Linked DNA regions of Verrucosispora sp. NA02020. Each later gene encodes a partner of the first gene's protein in a complex. Links are inferred from orthologs where the notes say so. Each region holds a gene or a part of one and is shown in the gene's direction. Other genes may lie near its edges.

Region 1 (8,033 bases):
GGGGCTGCTCGTCGTAGCGGATGGTGTCCCGGGTGAGCGCGTGCGTGGTCCCGTCCACCAGCACCCCGCCGGGCGGGGCGACCGACTGCAGGCGGGAGGCGGTGTTCACCACGTCGCCGGCGACGATCGCCTGCCCGCCGTCGCGGGCCGCCGCCACGTCGACGAGCGCCTCACCGGTCGCCACCCCGACCCGGAAGCGCAGGCCGTCGGTGCCGGTGGGGGTGAACCGGGTCAGCACCCGTTGCAGCTCCAGACCGGCGCGGACGCAGCGCAACGCGTCGGTCTCGGTGGCCACCGGTGCGCCGAACAGGGCCATCACCGCGTCGCCGATGTACTTCTCCACCACCCCGCCGTACTGCCCGACCACCCGGCGGGCGGCGGAGAAGAACCCGGTCTGCATGCCCCGGACCAGCTCCGGGTCGGCCCGCTCGACGTACGGCGTGAAATCGATCAGGTCGACGAAGAGGACGCTGACCCGGCGGCGGTCCTCCTGGGGGAGCGGGGCGGGGCGGTCGCTGCCGGCCCGGGGCGTGCCGCAGGAGGTGCAGAAGGCCACGTCGGCGGCGAGCGGGTTCAGGCAGTGCGGGCAGACGGCGCCGAGCTCCGCACCGCAGCCACCGCAGAAGCGGTCGCCGTCGGCGGCGGTGCGTCCACAGCGATCACACTGTGCGGCGATGACACCCTCCACTGGCGAGCCCCCGACGCCCGGGGGCGCAGGTCCGAGTATCGCTGCCCGGTGGACTGTCGGGTACCGGGCTGTTGGCTTGTGGACACTCCTCCGGGCGGTCCGACGCGTACCGAACGGCTAGATTCAGGCAGCCGATCAAGTGGACACGCTGAGCAGGGGGACAGCCTCATGGTGTACGTCATGTTGAAGAGTGACTGGACCGACGGTAACGGAGTCACCCATCCGGCCGGTGACTCGGTGGACGTGGACGCCGCGACCCTCGCGCTCCTGCAGGCGCAGGGCATCGTCGGCGAGGTGCCGGGGTCGGGCAAGGACGGCACCGACTGGGCCGGTCCGGGCGGTACGGACTGGGCCGGTCCGGGCAGCACCAAGCCCTGACCTGGACGGTGCACGGGCGGGGCCGGGGACGATCGTCCCCGGCCCCGCCCGTTCGTCGTGCCCGCGTCGTCGCGCTGGGTCAGCGGTCGCTCATGCCCGCCCGGCGGCGCAGGGCCGGCACGTCGGTGACGACGATCCGTCGACCCTCGGTACGCAGCCAGCCACGGTTGGCGAAGGACCCGATCGCCTGGTTGACGCTCTGTCGTGAGCCGCCGGCCATCTCGGCGAGCTGGCTCTGGTTCAGCTCGATGGTGATCATCGGAGCCTGACTCTCCCCGGCGAGCCGGACCAGCGTCTTGGCGACCCGACCGGGCAGGTCGAGGAAGACGTGGTCGGCGTTCTGCTCGGTGAGTCGGCGGATGAGCGCGCCCAGCGAGCGCATCACCGCGTCCAGGATGCGCGGATTGGAGTGCACCAGCTCCATGAAGGCGCCCCGGGACAGGGCGAGGGCGGTGCAGTCCTCGATCGCCTCCGCGGACGCGGACCGGGTGGAGGCGTCCAGCAACGAGACCTCACCGAGAACGTCCGGCGGTCGGATCACCGACAGCACGGCCCGTTCGCCGGTCGGCGCGGTGCGGAACACGGCCACGGCACCCCGTCGCAGCACGATGAGCGACTCGCCGGGGTCGTTCTCCACGAACAGCAACTGACCCTTGCGATACGTCCGGGGCACCGCAGCGGCGATGACCCGCTGACGCACCTCCGGCTCCAGCCCGGCGAACATCTCCACACCCGTGAGCGCGTCGCCCGGCTCCGGCAGGCGCATCTCCACGGCCCCACCCCTCCCCGGTAAAGGACCAAACTCGCTCACCGGGTGAGCCTGGCGGCCCTTGACGAGGTGTTCTGACACCCGTGCGGCGTCCGGCAGCGGTACACATCAGATCATGACGGTCCGGTCGCTTGCTGTACACCCCTCAAATCACTTCCGTGACAGCTTCGAGCTGCGGATGTCCCCCAATCGGGACGATTGGAAACGCTCCCGGGGTGGGTGACCCGGTCGAGCGGCCCCGTCGGGCGTCGGCGAGGATGGCGGGGATGGCCTACCGCTACTTCTACGACTGCGAATTCATCGAGGACGGCCGGACCGTCGAGCTGGTCTCGATCGGCGTCGTCGACGAGTACGACCGCGAGTTCTACGCGGTCTCCACCGAGTTCGACGCCAGCCGCGCCGTGCCCTGGGTCCGCCGCAACGTGCTGGACAAGCTGCCCTCCCCGGCGGACCGGGCGTGGCGCTCGCGGGAGCGCATCCGCGACGAGCTGTACGACTTCCTGGTCGAGCCGATCCGCGACCGGCCCGGCGAGGAACTGGAGCTGTGGGCCTGGTACGCCGCGTACGACCACGTGGTGCTGGCGCAGCTCTGGGGCGCCATGCCGGCCCTGCCCCGGGAGATCCCCCGCTACACCAAGGAGCTGCGACAGCTCTGGGACGAGCGGGGGCGGCCACGGTTGCCGAACGCCGACGCGGCCCGTCACGACGCCCTGGTCGACGCCCGGCACAACCTGGCCCGCTGGCGGGCGATCACCGGTTCGTAGCGCCGGTGTCCCCGCAGTGCGGTCGATCGGTGGTTTGGCCCGTTCTGCCCCGGGCATCGGTGTGGCCAACGGTGCCGAGGTGAGGGAGCGTGACGAGGTGTTGACCGTCCGGGACGCCCGGCGCCGGATCACCGAGTTGATCAGGGCGGCCGAAGTCTGCACGCTCACCACGACCTCCCTCGACGGCCGGCTCGTCGGCCGTCCGATGGCGCTGCAACGCGCGGACTTCGACGGCGAGTTGTGGTTCTTCGCGGACGCCGGGTCGTCGACCGTCCGCCAGTTGCGGGTCAACGCGGAGGTGGCGGTGGGCTTCCACGACCCGGACGGGCGGGTCTGGGTGTCGATGTCCGGTACGGCCCGGGACGACTACGACCGGGCGCGGGCCGAACGGTTGTGGCACCCGGGGCTCACCGGGTGGTTCCCCGACGGGGTGGCGACGAGCGGTTTGACGCTGATCGCGGTGCACGTCACCGAGGCCCGGTGCTGGGACGCCCGGGACGGCCGTTCGGTCGGCCTGCTGGGGCAGGGCGGCTCGGGCTCGGGCGGTGGTCCGGCGTCCGCCGGTGACGATACCTGCTGACTGGCGGTGACGACGCTTACTGGCTGGTAACCGGGGCGCGGTGTGAGGTGGGCCGGTGCGGCGACTACAGTTCGGGGGGACGGCCCGCCCCGGGCCGGCAACGGTGCCGAGGTCTGACCTGACACTTATCCTGGGGCTTGATCGGGCTTGACCGAATTGCTCCCAGGAGGATGAGCGGATCATGCGTATCGGCGTGCTCACCGGCGGCGGCGACTGCCCGGGTCTCAACGCGGTCATCCGGGCGGTGGTCCGTAAGGGCGTCGCCAGCTACGGCCATGAGTTCGTAGGGTTCCGGGACGGCTGGAAGGGCCCGCTGGAGGGTCTGTCCCGTCCGCTGGGCATCGCGGAGGTCCGGGGGATCCTGCCGCGCGGCGGCACCATCCTCGGCTCCTCGCGGACCAACCCCTTCAAGATCGAGAACGGCGTCGAGCGGATCAAGGACAACCTGGCCGCACAGGGCGTCGACGCGTTGATCGCCATCGGCGGCGAGGACACCCTCGGTGTCGCCACCAAGCTGCACGAGCTGGACGTCAAGGTCATCGGCGTGCCGAAGACCATCGACAACGACCTCGGCGCCACCGACTACACCTTCGGCTTCGACACCGCGGTGAACATCGCGATGGAGGCGATCGACCGGCTGCACACCACCGCCGAGAGCCACCACCGCACCCTGGTCGTCGAGGTGATGGGCCGGCACGCCGGCTGGATCGCCCTGCACGCCGGCCTGGCCGGTGGCGCCAACGTGATCCTGCTGCCGGAGCGGCAGTTCGACGTCGAGCAGGTCGCCGGCTACGTCGAGAAGCGCTTCCAGCACCAGTACGCCCCGATCGTCGTGGTCGCCGAGGGAGCCCAGCCGCTGGAGGGCCAGATGGTCCTGCAGAACCAGGAGCTCGACTCGTTCGGTCACGTCCGGCTCGGCGGCATCGGCCAGTGGCTGGCCGAGCAGCTGGAGGCCAAGACCGGCAAGGAGGCCCGCACCGTCGTGCTCGGGCACATCCAGCGCGGTGGCACGCCGACCGCCTTCGACCGGGTGCTCGCCACCCGGCTCGGCCTGCAGGCGATCGACGCCGTGCACGAGGGTGACTGGGGCAAGATGGTCGCGATGCAGAGCACGGACATCGTCCGCGTCCCGCTCGCCGACGCCACCCGCGAGCTGAAGACCGTTCCGCTGGAGCGGTACGCCGAGGCCGAGGTCTTCTTCGGCAGCTGATCGTCGTCCCGACGTCGCGGCGGACCAGCAGGTCCGCCGCGACGCCGGCTCCCGAAGGGGGTACGTCAGGTGTCAGCCGGGGTGCACACCGTCGCGGTGATCGGCGCGGGCAAGATCGGCGAGCTGATGCTCTCCGGCCTGCTGCGGTCCGGCTGGCCGGTGGACCGGCTGCTGGCCACCGCCCGGCGGCCGGCACGCGCCGAGGAACTCGCCGCCCGCTACGGCGTCCGGGTGGTGGACAACCTCACCGCCGTCGACGAGGCCGACGTGCTCGCCGTCTCGGTCAAGCCGCAGGACGCCGCCGCCCTGCTGGACGAGATCGGGCCCAAGGTGCCCGCCGAGAAGCTGGTCATCTCGCTCTGCGCGGGCCTGCCCAGCAGCTTCTTCAGCCGCCGGCTGCCCGAGGGCACCCCGGTGGTCCGGGTGATGACCAACACCCCGGCCCTGGTGGACCAGGCGATGACCGCCATCTCCGCCGGGGCGCACGCCACCGGCACACACCTGTCGCTGGCCGAGGAGATGTTCACGCCGCTCGGCGCGACGATCCGGGTGCCCGAGACCCAGCAGGACGCGGTCACCGCGCTCTCCGGCTCCGGCCCGGCGTACTTCTATCTGCTGGTCGAGGCGATGACCGACGCCGGCATCCTGCTCGGCCTGCCCCGGCAGGTGGCGCACGACCTGATCGTGCAGACCGCGATCGGCTCGGCGGTGATGCTGCGGGACTCCGGCGAACATCCCGTGAAGCTCCGCGAGGCGGTCACCTCACCCGCCGGCACCACCATCTCCGCCATCCGAGAGCTGGAGAACCACGGCGTACGCGCGGCGCTGCTGGCCGCCCTCGAAGCGGCCCGCGACCGGGCCCGCGAGCTGGCCGCCCAGGCCGAGTGAACGGCACCGCCGGTACGCGGTGACGACGCCCCGGCGGCGCAGGTCGGCAGCGGGCTCCTTCCGGCGACCGGCGTGCCGCATACTGTCGCGGTGTTCACACTCGCCCAGGCCCGGCACCTGGTAGCCACCCTGCGTCCCCGCATCGACGAACTGATCCGGGTCCGGGCCGACCTGGCCGAGTTGCAGACCGACCTGGCCTCCCACGGGCTGAGCGCGCTCGGCGGGCGCGCCGAGGTGAAGGCGCTGGAGGCCCGGCTGCACGCCACACTCGACGACATCCGGCAGCACGGCATCGAGATCAAGAGCCTCGCGCCGGTGCTGCTCGACTTCCCCGGCGAACGGGACGGCCGTCAGGTGCTCTGGTGCTGGTTGGAAGGCGACAGCGACGTGCGCTGGTACCACCGCGCCGACTGCGGCTTCGCCGGCCGCCGCCCACTGTGACCGGTGTGGCCCGGGCACGCCGTTGCCGGAGGCGTCTGCCCCAGCTCGCGCACATGCCATCGTCGACAGTGGTTGGTCATCGACCAGGGTGGACGAAACGGCGGCTGTTCGGTGGCGGTGTGTGCCGATGTGGGCGTTGCTCGCGCGGTAAGGCCGCAGGCGTCCGGGCGGTCGGCCCTTCTGCCGCCAGAGAAGCCGCCGAGTTCGCCGGAGCTATCGTTATTTCGTTTCGGTGGCTGGGGGCAGGACCAGGCTGGCTGGAGGACCTTGTGACGGTGGTGCCCGCAGGCGGGCTGGAACCCTGCGGTGAGGAGCTCCGGCGTTTCGCTCGGCGACCGCTCCGAGGACGGCGACTGCAACTCATCGTCGACGGGGCAGAGCCGGTCGACGTGCCAGAGGTGGTGAGCGAGGCTCTCGCCGTTCCAGTCGCCGCCTCGCACTGCATGACGTGCTCGCGTACAAGGAACGGCGGTCGAGGGCGCGTCGTGAGGCGTTGGACGAGTTGACCGCGGACGCGATCGACACGGGCGTCTACGACGAGGCGATCAGGCGCGGCCGCCAGTCGTCAGATGATCAACTCGGCGCGTGACCGGCCCTGCTTGGCCCCCGGCCCACACGGACCGTCGCGACGCAACGAGTGGAGGCACCTTGATGTTCGCCATCGCCCTGACCGGGGACGCGCAACTGCGTCCGCTCGATCCGTGGCACGCCGAGGAGTTCCTGGCCAACCTCGACCGGGCCCGGGAGCACATCGCACCCTGGGTGGGGCCGTCCTTCGTGGCGAGCGACCTGGACGGGGCGCGGCAGGTGTTGCAGCGCTACGCGGACCGGTGGGCCCGGGACGGCGGCGGGATCTGGGGGATCTGGCTCGGCGACCGGCTGGTCGGCGGGGTACTGCTGGTGTCGTTCGACGCGGCGACCGGGGTCTGCGAGGCGGGCTGCTGGCTGGAACCGGCAGCCGAGGGGCGCGGCCTGGTGACCCGCGCGGTCGAACGCATCATCGACTGGGCATTGGTCGAGCGTGGCCTGCACCGGGTCGAGTGGCGTACCAACGCGGGCAACGTGCGCAGCATCGCGGTGGCGCGTCGGCTCGGGATGCGGCGCGACGGCGTACTCCGGGAGGTGTTGTCCCGTCCGTCCGGGCGGGTCGACCTGGAGGTTTGGTCGGTGCTGGCGCCGGAGTGGCGGGCCCGCCGCGAGGGCGCGGCAGCTAGCGACGGATGAACCTGGAGCCGGGGCCGCCACCCGTGCCGGCGGCCGGCGGGGGCTGACGGGTCAGCCGGCCTGGGCCAGCGCCGCGCGCAGCTTGTCAGCGTCGCCGGGGGCCTCCTGCTGCCAGTTGGCCGGGTCGGCGGAATAGACCGTGCCGTAGGCCGGGGTGTCCGGCTGGAACCGCCAGCTCTCGGCGAGGGCGCCGGCGTCCACCGCGTCGTAGCCGATGCGGTCGAGGAACGCGGTGACGACGGCCTTGGCCTCGGCGTCGTCCCCGGCGATGGGCAGCGCGCTGCGGTCGGCCGCGCCGGCCGGTCGGGCCAGGGAGGACAGGTGCCTGAAGTGGATGTTGTTGAACGCCTTCACCACGCGCGACTCGGGCAGGTGACGTTGCAACAGCTCGCTGCTGGTGGCGGTGCCCTCGTCCAGTTCAGGGAACCGGCCGTCGCGCTGCGGATAGTAGTTGTTGGTGTCGATGACGACCTTGCCGGCCAACGGCGCGACCGGCACCGACCGGTACGCCTTGAGCGGGATGGTGACCACTACCAGGTCACCGGCCTCGGCGGCGGCGTCAGCGGTGCCCGCGCTGGCACCCGAGCCCAACTCGTCGACCAGGTCGGTCAGCGTCTCCGGTCCGCGCGAGTTGCTGACCACCACCTCGTACCCGGCGGCCACCGCCAGCCGTGCGACGGTGCCCCCGATGTGTCCGCTCCCGATCAGACCCACGACCGACACGCCAGATCCTCCCGCCACACGTCGACCCGTCACGTCCGAACCTACCCCCGCCGCAGGCCACCGACCCCGGGTTCGCGCCGGATCCGGTCCACCCCGCCGATCATGGACTTGTGGCGTACCCGAACCGGCACTTTCAAGGCATAACTCCTGCCGCAACTCCATGATCGCCGGGGCTGAGTGTATGACTGTGCGCGCCGGGTGACCTGTCCGCGCGTCTCAGGACCGTCCGTGCCTCCGGTGTCCCCGGAGAGGGTCCGCTCCCGTCCGCGGGCGCAAGCATCCCGCCCACACGCCGACCCCCGCGTTGATCAAGAAGTTTGGTCACGGAAGAGGCAGGTCTGAGCGTGCAAACTCCTTGGTCAACTCCG
Region 2 (5,534 bases), 3.6 Mb from region 1 along the record:
TGGGTGACTTCTCTCCGTCCGGGTGGTTTGATCATGACTTCTTGACCGGAGGGCGTTGGAGTCCTAGCCTCGCCATAAAGGCTCACATTGCCCGACCGGCGCAGGCTAAGCGCACAACATAGATCTCGTAACAGAACAGCATCACTTTGGCCGGTTTCGCCGGCTGCATACGTCGACCGGACAGGCCGGTCCGGATCGGCGTGACAACTGCACCCGGCCCGCCGACGGTCCCCGTGACCTCGTCGGCGGAGGAAGCCATCCCACGGCCAGGCGCTCCGGTCGGGCGTCCAGAGCCGTAGGAGCGTGTCCACCGGCATGCTGCTGCGGCGCGACGTTCAGGGGAGGCGCGCCATGTCGAGGCGGTACGGGTCCATCGGGTGGCCGGCATGAGCGGGGGAGCGGGCGCACCCGCCGAGGCGGGGGCCACCGACGACGGTGAGCAGAGTCCGGGGTCGCCGGGGAAGCCGACGCCCCGCGTCGCGGCGACCGGTGACGCAGCCCGGGGGGCCGCCGGATGAGGGGCCTGGACGTGGTGCTCCTGGTCGCCGTCCTGTTGCTGACCGTGGTCGTGCTCGGTGCGGCCTTCCTCGGGTTGCGGGTGCTGCGCGGCATGCAGTCACGCCCCGCGCCGGAGGATCCCGCCTACATCGCGGAGAAGGACCGTCGGGAGCAGTCGCTGGCGGCGTTGCGGACCGCCGCCGACGAGGTGAACAGCACCATCGACGTGGCCAAGTCGGCGGCGTCCGCCGCGCGCGCCGAGGCGGCGGGGGCCAAGGCGGAGGCGAAGTCGGCCCGAGCGGAGGCCCGCCGGGTGCTCGACGACGCCCGCGCCGAGGCGGACGCCGTACTGGAACGGGCGCACAAGCAGGCCGAGGCGGACGCCGAACAGTTGCGGACGGCGGCCCGGCGCAGCGGTGAGCGGGAGGTGGCGGTGCTCGCCGCGACCACCCGGGAACAGGCCGCCGAGGTCGAGCGGCGGGCGACCCGGATGGACGAGCGGGAGCGGCTGCACACCGAGGAGGTGGAGCGGCTCGCCGAGCGGGAGCGCCAGCTCACCGCCGCGAATGCGGCGTTGGCGGCTCGTGAGGCGGCGCTGGCGGTCCGGGAGACGGAGTTGACCGAGGCGGAGAACCAGCGGCGTCGGGAGCTGGAACGGGTGGCCGGACTGACCGCCGACGCGGCCCGGACCGAGCTGGTCGAGGCGATCGAGACCCAGGCCAAGCGGGAGGCCGCGCTGCTGGTGCGGGACATCGAGTCCGACGCCCGGTCGACGGCCGAGCAGCGGGCCCGGCACATCGTGGTCGACGCGATCCAGCGGGTGGCCAGCGAACAGACCGCGGAGAGCGTGGTCAGTGTGCTGCACCTGCCGGGCGACGAGATGAAGGGCCGGATCATCGGCCGGGAGGGCCGTAACATCCGGGCCTTCGAGTCGGTCACCGGCGTCAACCTGATCATCGACGACACCCCCGAGGCGGTGCTGCTCTCCTGCTTCGACCCGGTACGCCGGGAGGTGGGCCGGTTGACCCTGGAGAAGCTGGTGCTCGACGGCCGGATCCACCCGCACCGGATCGAGGAGGTGCACGACCTGGCCCGCCAGGAGGTCGACCAGCTCTGCCGGCGGGCCGCCGAGGACGCCCTCGTGGAGGTCGGGATCACCGAGATCCACGACGAGCTGATCACCCTGCTCGGGCGGCTGCGCTACCGCACCTCGTACGGGCAGAACGTGCTCAAGCACCTGGTGGAGACCGCGCACATCGCCGGGGTGATGGCCGCCGAGCTGCGCCTGGACGTGCCGTTGATCAAGCGCTCGGCGTTCCTGCACGACATCGGCAAGGCGCTCACCCACGAGGTGGAGGGCAGCCACGCCATCATCGGTGCCGACGTGGCCCGCAAGTACGGCGAGAGCGAGGACGTGGTGCACGCCATCGAGGCGCACCACAACGAGGTGCCGCCGCAGACCGTCGAGGCCGTGCTCACCCAGGCCTCCGACGCCTGTTCCGGCGGACGGCCGGGGGCACGGCGGGAGAGCCTTGAGGCGTACGTGAAGCGGCTGGAGCGGATCGAGGAGATCGCGGCCGGCAAGCAGGGTGTGGAGAAGGTCTTCGCCATGCAGGCGGGCCGGGAGATCCGGGTGATGGTCAAGCCCGACGACGTCGACGACATCGGCGCGGCGGTGCTGGCCCGCGACGTGGCCAAGCAGGTCGAGGAAGAGTTGACCTACCCGGGGCAGATCCGGGTGACGGTGGTACGCGAGTCCCGGGTCACCGAGATCGCCCGCTGACGCCGATGGCCGGTCGGTGGCTTCTCGCCTCCGACCGGCCATCCGGTTCGTGTGGTGCTCCTGATCGAGGTCAGGTGGCCGTGCCGGCGACCGCCACGTCCTGGCCGAGGCCCGGCTCTGCCCGGCTCGGGGTCGCGTCGTCCTTCGGCGTGTTCTTGATCGTCCGACGGCCCTGGGCGAGGCGGCGCTGGGCGTACTCGGCGAGCTTCGACAGCAGGTAGTTGACGGCGATGTAGATGACGCCGACGACGAAGTACACCTGGATCGGGTTGTCCAGCACCTGGATGACGAAGCTGCTCTTCCGGAGCACCTCCTCGTAGCTGATGATGAAGCCCAGCGAGGTGTCCTTGAAGACCACGACGAGCTGGCTGATCAGCGCCGGGAGCATGATCCGGAACGCCTGCGGCAGCAGGATCATCCGGGTCGCCTGGAACGAGGTCAGACCGATCGCGTCGGCCGCCTCGCGCTGGCCGCCGGGCAGGCCCTCCATGCCGGAGCGGAGGATCTCACCGATGACCACACCGTTGTAGATGGTCAGGCCGATCACCAGGTACCACAGGATGCTGCCCAGGTCCACGCCGAGCACCGGCAGGCCGCTGGCGCAGAAGAAGATCGTGATGACGACCGGCAGTCCCCGGAACACCTCGACGAAGAACTTGGTCACGCCGTTGAGCACCCAGCTCAGCCCGCGTACGGCCAGGGCCACCGGCGGCGCCAGGGTGGTGAAGCGACGGCGCATCAGCGCCTTGAGCTGCACCCGCAGGATGGCGAGCAGGGTGCCGAAGACCAGCGAGCTGACGATGGCCAGCGCGGCGGCGATCAGCGTGGCCTGGAAGCCCTGGCCGAGCTGGGTCCACACCTGGCCGAAGACCTCGTTGCTCGGGTCGATCAGCGGTCCCCACTTCTCCATCGCGAACTGCTCACGCTCGTCGAGCGGCTTGTACACGAGGAAGTAGGCACCGGCGACGGCCGCGACGGCGGCGAGCACGCTGGAGATGATGGTGACCCGACGGGCGCGCGGACCGGGGGCGTCGTAGAGGACCGACATCGTCTGGTTGCTCATCGGGCCACCGCCTGCCGGCGCTCGATCCGGTCCAGCATCAGGCCGAGGGGGACCGTGAGGATCAGGTAGCCCAGGCTGATGCCGATGAAGACGGGGATGATCGGCAGGCCACCCACACTGGTGAGTGCCTGGCCACTGGCGGAGAGGTCTCCGGCGACGCCGAAGAAGCCGGCCAGCGCCGAATTCTTGATCATGGCGATCAGCACGCTGCCGAGCGGCACGATCGCTCCTTTCCATGCCTGGGGCAGGACGACGAAGCGCAGGTTCTGCGTGAAGGTGAGCCCGATGGCCCGAGCCGCCTCGGCCTGGCCGCTCGACACACCGTTCACACCGCTGCGGACCGCCTCGGCCACGAAGGCGGCCGTGTAGACGCTCAGCGCGATGAACGCGAACCGGAAGTAGGGGAGATCGGTGCCCATGCGCTGGAAGATCGCGTCCAGCCCCGGGATCCGGAGGAAGTCGGCGTTGGACCCGAGTGCCGGGAGACCGAACGCCGCGAAGAACATGACAATCGTGAGTGGACAGTTGCGCAGCACCGTGACATACGTTCCGCCGAGCCACCGCAGTGGCGGCACCGGCGAGATCCGCATGACGGCCACGAGAACGCCGAGGATCAACGCCCCCGTGGCCGACAGGATGCAGAGCTGAAGAGTGACAAAGAATCCACTGCGAAAGACGTCGAAATTGTCGACGAGGACGTTCACGAAATCACCCTTCAGCTAAGGGATCAGTAGCGGTCGACGGTCGGGATCTTCGGGTCGGTCGAGTCGACCTTGCCCGCGGTGTTCTTCCAGGCCTCCAGGTAACGGCCGTCGGTGAAGGACGCCTCGAGGGTGTCGTTCAGGAAGGTGCGGAAGTCGTTGTCGCCCTTCTTGAGGCCGATGCCGTACGGCTCCTCGGTGAAGGTCTCACCGGCGAGCTTGAACTGGCCCTCGTTCTGCGACATGTAGCCGGTCAGGATCACGTTGTCCGTGGTGATCGCGTCCACCTGGCCGCCCTTGAGGGCGTCGAGGCACTTGGTGTACACGTCGAAGACGACGAGCTGCTCGGCGACGTTGCTCAGGTACGGCTCGATGTTCTTGGCCGGGGTCGAACCCTGCACCGAGCAGATCTTCTTGGTGGTCGTCTTGAACGAGTCGGGGCCGGTGATCTCGTTCTCGTCGGCCCGGACCAGGATCGTCTGGCCGGCGATGTAGTACGGCCCGGCGAAGTCGATCCGCTCCTTGCGGGTGTCGTTGATCGTGTAGGTCGCGATGACCAGGTCGACCGCCGACTCCTCGATCCGCTGCTCGCGGACGGCGGACGGGGTCTCGACCCACTCGATCTTGCTCGCCGGGATGCCCAGCTCGGCGGCGATGACCTTGCCGACCTCGACGTCGAAGCCCTGCGGGTCGCCGTCGAGGCCCTTGAGGCCGAACAGCGGCTGGTCGAACTTGGTGCCGATCTTGATGGACTGGGCCTTGTTGAGGCGCTCCATCGTGCTGCCGGCGGCGAAGTCCTTGGTCTCGCCGGTGGCGGCGTCGTCGGCGTCGTCCCCGCCGCAGGCGGTCATGCCGAGGGCGAGGGTGGCTGCCGCGGCAACGGCCGCTATGCGCTTAATACGCATTTTTCATCTCCTTCTGCGACAAAGCTCCGCCGCCGGGGGGACGGCGTGCTCGTATTCGGTCGGACTAGTGAGTGAGGATCTTGGAGAGGAAGTCCTTGGCCCGGTCGGTCTTCGGGCTGGCGAAGAACTCGTTCGGGGTGGACTCCTCGACCAGCTTGCCGTCGGCCATGAAGATGACCCGGTTGGCGGCGTGCCGGGCGAAGCCCATCTCGTGGGTCACCACGACCATGGTCATGCCGTCACGGGCCAGCGAGGTCATCACCTCCAGCACCTCGCCGACCATCTCCGGGTCGAGTGCGCTGGTGGGCTCGTCGAAGAGCATCGCCTTGGGCTGCATGGCCAACGCCCGGGCGATCGCGACGCGCTGCTGCTGACCGCCGGAGAGCTGGGCCGGGTACTTGTCGGCCTGGTTGGCGATGCCCACCCGGTCGAGCAGGGCCAGACCCCGCTCGCGGGCCGCCGCCGGCTTCTCCTTGCGCACCTTGACCGGGCCAAGGGTGACGTTCTCGAGGATCGTCTTGTGCGCGAAGAGGTTGAAGGACTGGAACACCATCCCGACCTCGCTGCGCAGCTTCGCCAGGGCC
Region 3 (5,712 bases), 3.6 Mb from region 1 along the record:
GCGGATCGCCGAGCTCACCGAGCACCTGAAGGTGCACAAGCACGACCACCACAGCCGCCGTGGGCTGCTGCTGCTGGTCGGCCGTCGCCGTCGGCTGCTCAACTACGTGCAGAAGAAGGACATCAACCGCTACCGGTCGCTCATCGAGCGACTCGGTCTGCGTCGGTGACGTGACGGGGGGAGCGGCCCGACGGGCTGCTCCCCCCGTCCGCGTCCCACCCGAGACACGGGCCGCGCGCACCTGAGACAAGGGGAGCCGTCGGCGTACCGGTCTCCGGTAGTGGCCTCCGGAGGCCCCGGCATCTCGCCGGTGGTACCGGGCGCTTCGATCGAAGACCGGCCGTCCGTACAGCTCCCGCGTCGTGGCCCCCGATGCGAAGGAGTACTGCCGCACCATGACCGAGACCAAACTCGGCACCGAAGTCCGCACCGCCGTGATCGACAACGGCTCGTTCGGCACCCGTGAGATCACCTTCTCCACCGGTCGGCTGGCCCGTCAGGCCGCCGGCTCCGTCATCGCCCAGCTCGGCGAGACGGTCGTCCTCTCCGCCACCACCGCCGGCAAGCAGCCGAAGGAGCACTTCGACTTCTTCCCGCTGACCGTCGACGTCGAGGAGCGGATGTACGCCGCGGGCCGGATCCCCGGCTCGTTCTTCCGCCGTGAGGGTCGCCCCAGCGAGGACGCCATCCTCACCTGCCGCCTGATCGACCGGCCGCTGCGCCCCTCGTTCGTCAAGGGCCTGCGCAACGAGGTGCAGGTCGTCGAGACCATCCTCGCGCTCGACCCGCAGCACCCGTACGACGTGGTGGCGATCAACGCCGCCTCGATGTCGACGAAGCTCTCCGGCCTGCCGTTCTCCGGCCCGATCGGGGCCACCCGGATGGCCCACGTCGACGGCCAGTGGGTCGCCTTCCCGACCCACGAGGAGCTGAGCCGCGCCACCTTCGACATGGTGGTGGCCGGTCGCGCCCTGGCCGACGGCGACGTCGCGATCATGATGGTCGAGGCCGAGGCCACCGAGCACACCGTCAAGCTGGTCGCCGACGGTGCCCCGGCGCCCACCGAGGAGGTCGTGGCCAGCGGTCTGGAGGCCGCCAAGCCGGCCATCCGTGAGCTGTGCCGCGCGCAGAGCGAGCTGGCCGAGGTGGCCGCCAAGCCCGTCGCCGACTTCCCGGTCTTCCTGGACTACCAGGACGACGCGTACGACGTGGTCGCCGAGTTCGCTCGCGCCGACGTCGCCGAGGCCCTGCAGATCGCCGGCAAGGCGGACCGCGAGGAGGCCCTCGACGCGATCAAGGCCCGCCTGCAGGAGGAGCTCGGCCCGCGCTTCGAGGGTCGGGAGAAGGAGCTGTCGGCTGCCTTCCGCTCGCTGACCAAGTCCGAGGTGCGCGGCCGGGTGCTGCGGGAGCAGGTCCGGATCGACGGCCGTGGCCCGCGCGAGATCCGTCCGTTGAGCGCCGAGGTCGGCGTGCTGCCCCGGGTGCACGGCTCGGCGCTGTTCGAGCGTGGCGAGACCCAGATCCTCGGCGTCACCACGCTGAACATGCTGCGCATGGAGCAGTCGTTGGACACCCTCTCCCCGGAGAAGTCCAAGCGCTACATGCACAACTACAACTTCCCGCCGTACTCGACCGGTGAGACCGGCCGGGTGGGCTCGCCGAAGCGCCGCGAGATCGGGCACGGCGCGCTGGCGGAGCGGGCGCTGATCCCGGTGCTGCCGTCGCGGGAGGAGTTCCCGTACGCGATCCGCCAGGTCTCCGAGGCGCTCAGCTCCAACGGTTCCACCTCGATGGGTTCGGTCTGCGCCTCGTCGCTGGGTCTGCTCTCCGCCGGTGTGCCGCTGCGGGCGCCGGTGGCCGGCATCGCCATGGGCCTCATCTCCGACGAGGTCGACGGCAAGACCCAGTACGTGACGCTGACCGACATCCTCGGTGCCGAGGACGCCTTCGGTGACATGGACTTCAAGGTCGCCGGCACCCGGGACTTCGTCACCGCCCTGCAGCTCGACACCAAGCTCGACGGCATCCCGTCGGACGTGCTGGCCGCCGCGCTCCAGCAGGCGTACGAGGCCCGGCAGACCATCCTCGACGTGATGCAGCGGGCGATCGAGGCTCCGGCCGAGATGTCCGACTACGCGCCGCGGGTCACCACGGTGAAGATCCCGGTCGACAAGATCGGCATGGTGATCGGCCCGAAGGGCCAGACCATCAACGCCATCCAGGACGAGACCGGCGCCGAGATCTCCATCGAGGACGACGGCACCATCTACGTCGGCGCCACCAACGGCCCGTCGGCGCAGGCCGCGGTCGAGCGGATCAACGCTATCGCCAACCCGACCCTGCCCAAGACGGGCGACCGCTTCCTGGGCACGGTGGTCAAGACCGCGCCGTTCGGCGCGTTCGTCTCGCTGCTGCCGGGCCGCGACGGCCTGCTGCACATCTCCAAGGTGGGCGACGGCAAGCGGGTCGACAAGGTCGAGGACTTCCTCAACGTCGGCGACCGCGTCGAGGTCGAGATCGCCGACGTCGACCAGCGCGGCAAGATCTACCTGGACAAGGTCCGGCCGGAGGGCGCCGAGGCGCCGGCCGCCGAGGCCGGTGGCGAGCGGCCGGCCAGCCGTGACCGGGGCGACCGTGGCCCGCGTGACCGGGGCGACCGCGAGCGCGGTGGCGACCGGGGCGGCCGTGGCCCGGAGGGTGGCGAGGGCGGCGGCGACGGGGACTCCCGTCCGCGGCGCCGCACCCGGCACAGCTGATCGCCGACAGTAGCTAGTACCGCACCGCTGACCGGCCGGGCGACACCGTCGCCCGGCCGGTTCGTGATCCACCACCCCTCGTCGTACTGGGAAGCAGGTTGCCGTGAGTCGGACCCGCCGTTCGTCCTTGCCCACGGCGCGACCGGGAGGGATGCCCTCGGGCGGCCGGCAGGCCGCCACGACCACCCGGTCCGCCGGAGCGGCCACCCGCGCGGTGACCAGGACGTTGAGTGACGACCCGCTGGGCGGTACGGTGCGCCGCACGGTCCTCCCCAGCGGGCTGCGGGTACTCACCGAGGCGATCCCGGCGATGCGCAGCGTCTCGTTCGGCATCTGGGTGGCGGTCGGCTCCCGGGACGAGACCGGCACGCAGGCCGGCGCCGCCCACTTCCTGGAGCACCTGCTCTTCAAGGGCACCCACAAGCGGGACGCCCTGGAGATCTCTTCGTCGATCGAGGCGGTCGGCGGCGAGACCAACGCCTTCACCACGAAGGAGTACACCTGCTACTACGCCCGGGTGCTGGACGAGGACCTGCCCCTGGCCATCGACGTGATGTGCGACCTGGTCGCCGACTCGGTGCTCGACCCGGCCGACGTGGAGACCGAGCGGAGCGTCATCCTCGAAGAGATCGCCATGCACGACGACGAACCCGGCGACGAGGTGCACGACCTGCTCACCCGGGCCGTCTACGGTGACCACCCGCTGGGCCGGCTGATCTCCGGCACCGCCGAGACGGTCACCCCGATGACCCGCCGGCAGATCCAGAGCTTCTACCGCCGCCGCTACGTCGCGCCGCAGATCGTCATCGCCGCCGCCGGGAACCTCGACCACGCGACCGTGGTCCGGCTGGTCCGGTCGGCGCTCAAGGGCAGTCCGCTCGACACCGACCCGGCGACGCCCGCGTCGCACCGGCCGATCACCCCGGCGGTACGCACCCAGACCGCCACCGTGGTCGTCCACGCGAAGGAGACCGAGCAGGCGCACGTCGTGCTCGGCTGCCCCGGCATCGACCGGCTCGACGAGCGACGCTTCGCCCTCGGCGTGCTCAACAACTTGCTCGGCGGCGGCATGTCCAGCCGCCTGTTCCAGGAGATCCGCGAGCGGCGTGGCCTGGCGTACTCGGTCTACTCCTACGCCAGCCAGTACGCCGACACCGGTCTGTTCGGCGTGTACGCCGGGTGCGCCCCGGGGCGGGTGCAGGAGGTGCTGGAGCTGACCCGGGCCGAGTTGGCGCGTACCGCCGCGCAGGGCGTCACCGAGGCCGAACTGGCCCGGGGCAAGGGGATGAGCAAGGGCTCCTTCGTGCTCGGCCTGGAGGACACCGGCTCACGGATGAGCCGGCTGGCCAAGGGCGAGCTGCTCTACGGTGACCTGGTCCCCGTCGACGAACTGCTGCACCGGGTCGACGCGGTCACGCTCGACGACGTCAACGCACTCGCCGCCGACCTGCTCAGCCGACCCATGTCGCTGGCCGTGGTCGGCCCGTTCGGCGACTCGGACTTCGTCGCCTGACCCGGCCGCCCGGGTGCGGCCGTCGTACCGCCGGGGTGCCGGCGTCCCGATTGGGATAGGTTGTGCCGCGTGACTGACGAGCAGGAGAAGGGCGCGACCGGGCCGATCCGGGTCGGTGTGCTGGGTGCCCGGGGCCGGATGGGCCTCGAGGTGTGCAGGGCCGTCGACGGCGCCGCCGACATGGAACTGGTGGCCTCGGTCGACCAGGGCGACCCGTTGACCGCCGTGGCGGACGCCGGTGCGCAGGTGGTCGTCGACTTCACCACCCCGGACGTGGTGATGGACAACCTGCGCTGGTGCGTGGACCACGGCGTGCACGCGGTCGTCGGCACCACCGGCTTCACCGGGCAGCGGCTGGATCAGGTGCGGGACTGGCTCGGCGGCAGGCCGGAACTGGGTGTGGTGATCGCCCCGAACTTCGGCATCGGCGCGGTGCTGATGATGCAGTTCGCCACCCGTGCGGCCCGGCACTTCGAGTCCGTCGAGATCATCGAGCAGCACCACCCGCGCAAGCTCGACGCGCCCAGCGGCACCGCCACGCACACCGCCCGCCTGGTCGCGGCGGCCCGCGCCGAGGCCGGGCTGGGCCCGGTGCCGGACGCCACCGCCGACGAGGTCCCCGGTGCCCGGGGCGCCGACGTCGAGGGGGTGCGCGTGCACGCGGTCCGGGCCACCGGCCTGCTCGCCCACCAGGAGGTGCTCTTCGGCACCACCGGCGAGACGCTGACCATCCGGCACGACTCGTACGACCGGGTCTCGTTCATGCCCGGCGTGCTGCTGGCCGTCCGCGCGGTGCCCGGCCGACCCGGTCTGACCCTCGGCCTGGACCCGCTGCTCGACTGAGCCCGACCCGGGCGGCCGCCACGCCCGACGCGGACCCCTCCCGGACCGGGGTTGCCGTGACGGACCGAGGCTGCCGTGACGGTTCGAGGCGGCCGGGTCCTACCCCTGCTTCGGGCACTGTCGAGCTGAACCGTCTGCGCTATCGCGGCCCGGCCGGCCGCCCGTCACCGTCGGCTGCCCGTCACCGTCGGCTGCCCGTCACCGTCGGTCGGCTACGTGTGATCCGTCGCTGCCGGACGAGCCGTCGCTGGCTGCTCGCTGCCGAGTCGGCCGTCGGTGATCCGTCTCTGCTCTCAGCTCGACAGGCACCGGGGTGGCAGTACATCTCCGTCGTGGTGCTGCCGCAGCCCCGGCCGTCCGACGGCCGCTCAGTCCGCCTCGGCGGGCACCGCCACGTGCAGGCGCAGCTGCGGCACCAGCATGTCGTCCACGTCCAGCGCCCGCCCCGCCCCGTCGGGCTCCCAGCCGGCCGCGCCGAGGAACTTCCGGGACGCCTCGTCGCCCTCGAAGACCCAGGAGACGGCCCGGGTGAATCCAGACTCCCGCCACAGGTCCACACTGGCGGCGAGCAGCCGGCTGCCGTGTCCGCGCCGGCCCCAG

Evidence for each region.
Region 2: HUT12_RS24555 (region 1) and rny share a complex: the UniProt entries of both Bacillus subtilis proteins name them as parts of the possible RNA degradosome complex. The link is inferred for Verrucosispora sp. NA02020 from one-to-one orthologs.
Region 3: HUT12_RS24555 (region 1) and HUT12_RS08300 share a complex: the UniProt entries of both Bacillus subtilis proteins name them as parts of the possible RNA degradosome complex. The link is inferred for Verrucosispora sp. NA02020 from one-to-one orthologs.

The regions. Positions count from the first base shown.
Region 1 is NZ_CP054923.1:5,526,783-5,534,815, reverse strand. Bases 2,616-5,374 are described here. They hold HUT12_RS24555 (6-phosphofructokinase), read left to right. Parts: upstream 2,616-3,360; coding sequence 3,361-4,389; downstream 4,390-5,374. Other genes in these bases: HUT12_RS24545 (DUF2203 domain-containing protein), read left to right, coding at 5,368-5,374; proC (pyrroline-5-carboxylate reductase), read left to right, coding at 4,459-5,277; HUT12_RS24560 (pyridoxamine 5'-phosphate oxidase family protein), read left to right, coding at 2,679-3,179. Also shown: HUT12_RS24580 (adenylate/guanylate cyclase domain-containing protein), read right to left, coding at 1-688; HUT12_RS24575 (hypothetical protein), read left to right, coding at 869-1,066; HUT12_RS24570 (Crp/Fnr family transcriptional regulator), read right to left, coding at 1,146-1,838; HUT12_RS24565 (polyadenylate-specific 3'-exoribonuclease AS), read left to right, coding at 2,102-2,599; more of HUT12_RS24545, read left to right, coding at 5,375-5,718; HUT12_RS24540 (hypothetical protein), read left to right, coding at 6,167-6,307; HUT12_RS24535 (GNAT family N-acetyltransferase), read left to right, coding at 6,370-6,942; HUT12_RS24530 (NADPH-dependent F420 reductase), read right to left, coding at 6,994-7,665. UniProt on the Bacillus subtilis protein: Catalyzes the phosphorylation of D-fructose 6-phosphate to fructose 1,6-bisphosphate by ATP, the first committing step of glycolysis.
Region 2 is NZ_CP054923.1:1,958,209-1,963,742, forward strand. The notes cover bases 1-2,897. They hold rny (ribonuclease Y), read left to right. Parts: upstream 1-514; coding sequence 515-2,281; downstream 2,282-2,897. Other genes in these bases: HUT12_RS08605 (amino acid ABC transporter permease), read right to left, coding at 2,352-2,897. Also shown: more of HUT12_RS08605, read right to left, coding at 2,898-3,344; HUT12_RS08610 (amino acid ABC transporter permease), read right to left, coding at 3,341-4,048; HUT12_RS08615 (glutamate ABC transporter substrate-binding protein), read right to left, coding at 4,072-4,950; HUT12_RS08620 (amino acid ABC transporter ATP-binding protein), read right to left, coding at 5,015-5,534. UniProt on the Bacillus subtilis protein: Endoribonuclease that initiates mRNA decay. Initiates the decay of all SAM-dependent riboswitches, such as yitJ riboswitch. Involved in processing of the gapA operon mRNA, it cleaves between cggR and gapA.
Region 3 is NZ_CP054923.1:1,886,753-1,892,464, forward strand. The notes cover bases 1-3,075. They hold HUT12_RS08300 (polyribonucleotide nucleotidyltransferase), read left to right. Parts: upstream 1-395; coding sequence 396-2,756; downstream 2,757-3,075. Other genes in these bases: rpsO (30S ribosomal protein S15), read left to right, coding at 1-169; HUT12_RS08305 (pitrilysin family protein), read left to right, coding at 2,908-3,075. In the rest of the region: more of HUT12_RS08305, read left to right, coding at 3,076-4,269; dapB (4-hydroxy-tetrahydrodipicolinate reductase), read left to right, coding at 4,339-5,112; HUT12_RS08315 (GNAT family N-acetyltransferase), read right to left, coding at 5,481-5,712. UniProt on the Bacillus subtilis protein: Involved in mRNA degradation. Catalyzes the phosphorolysis of single-stranded polyribonucleotides processively in the 3'- to 5'-direction. Necessary for competence development in Bacillus subtilis.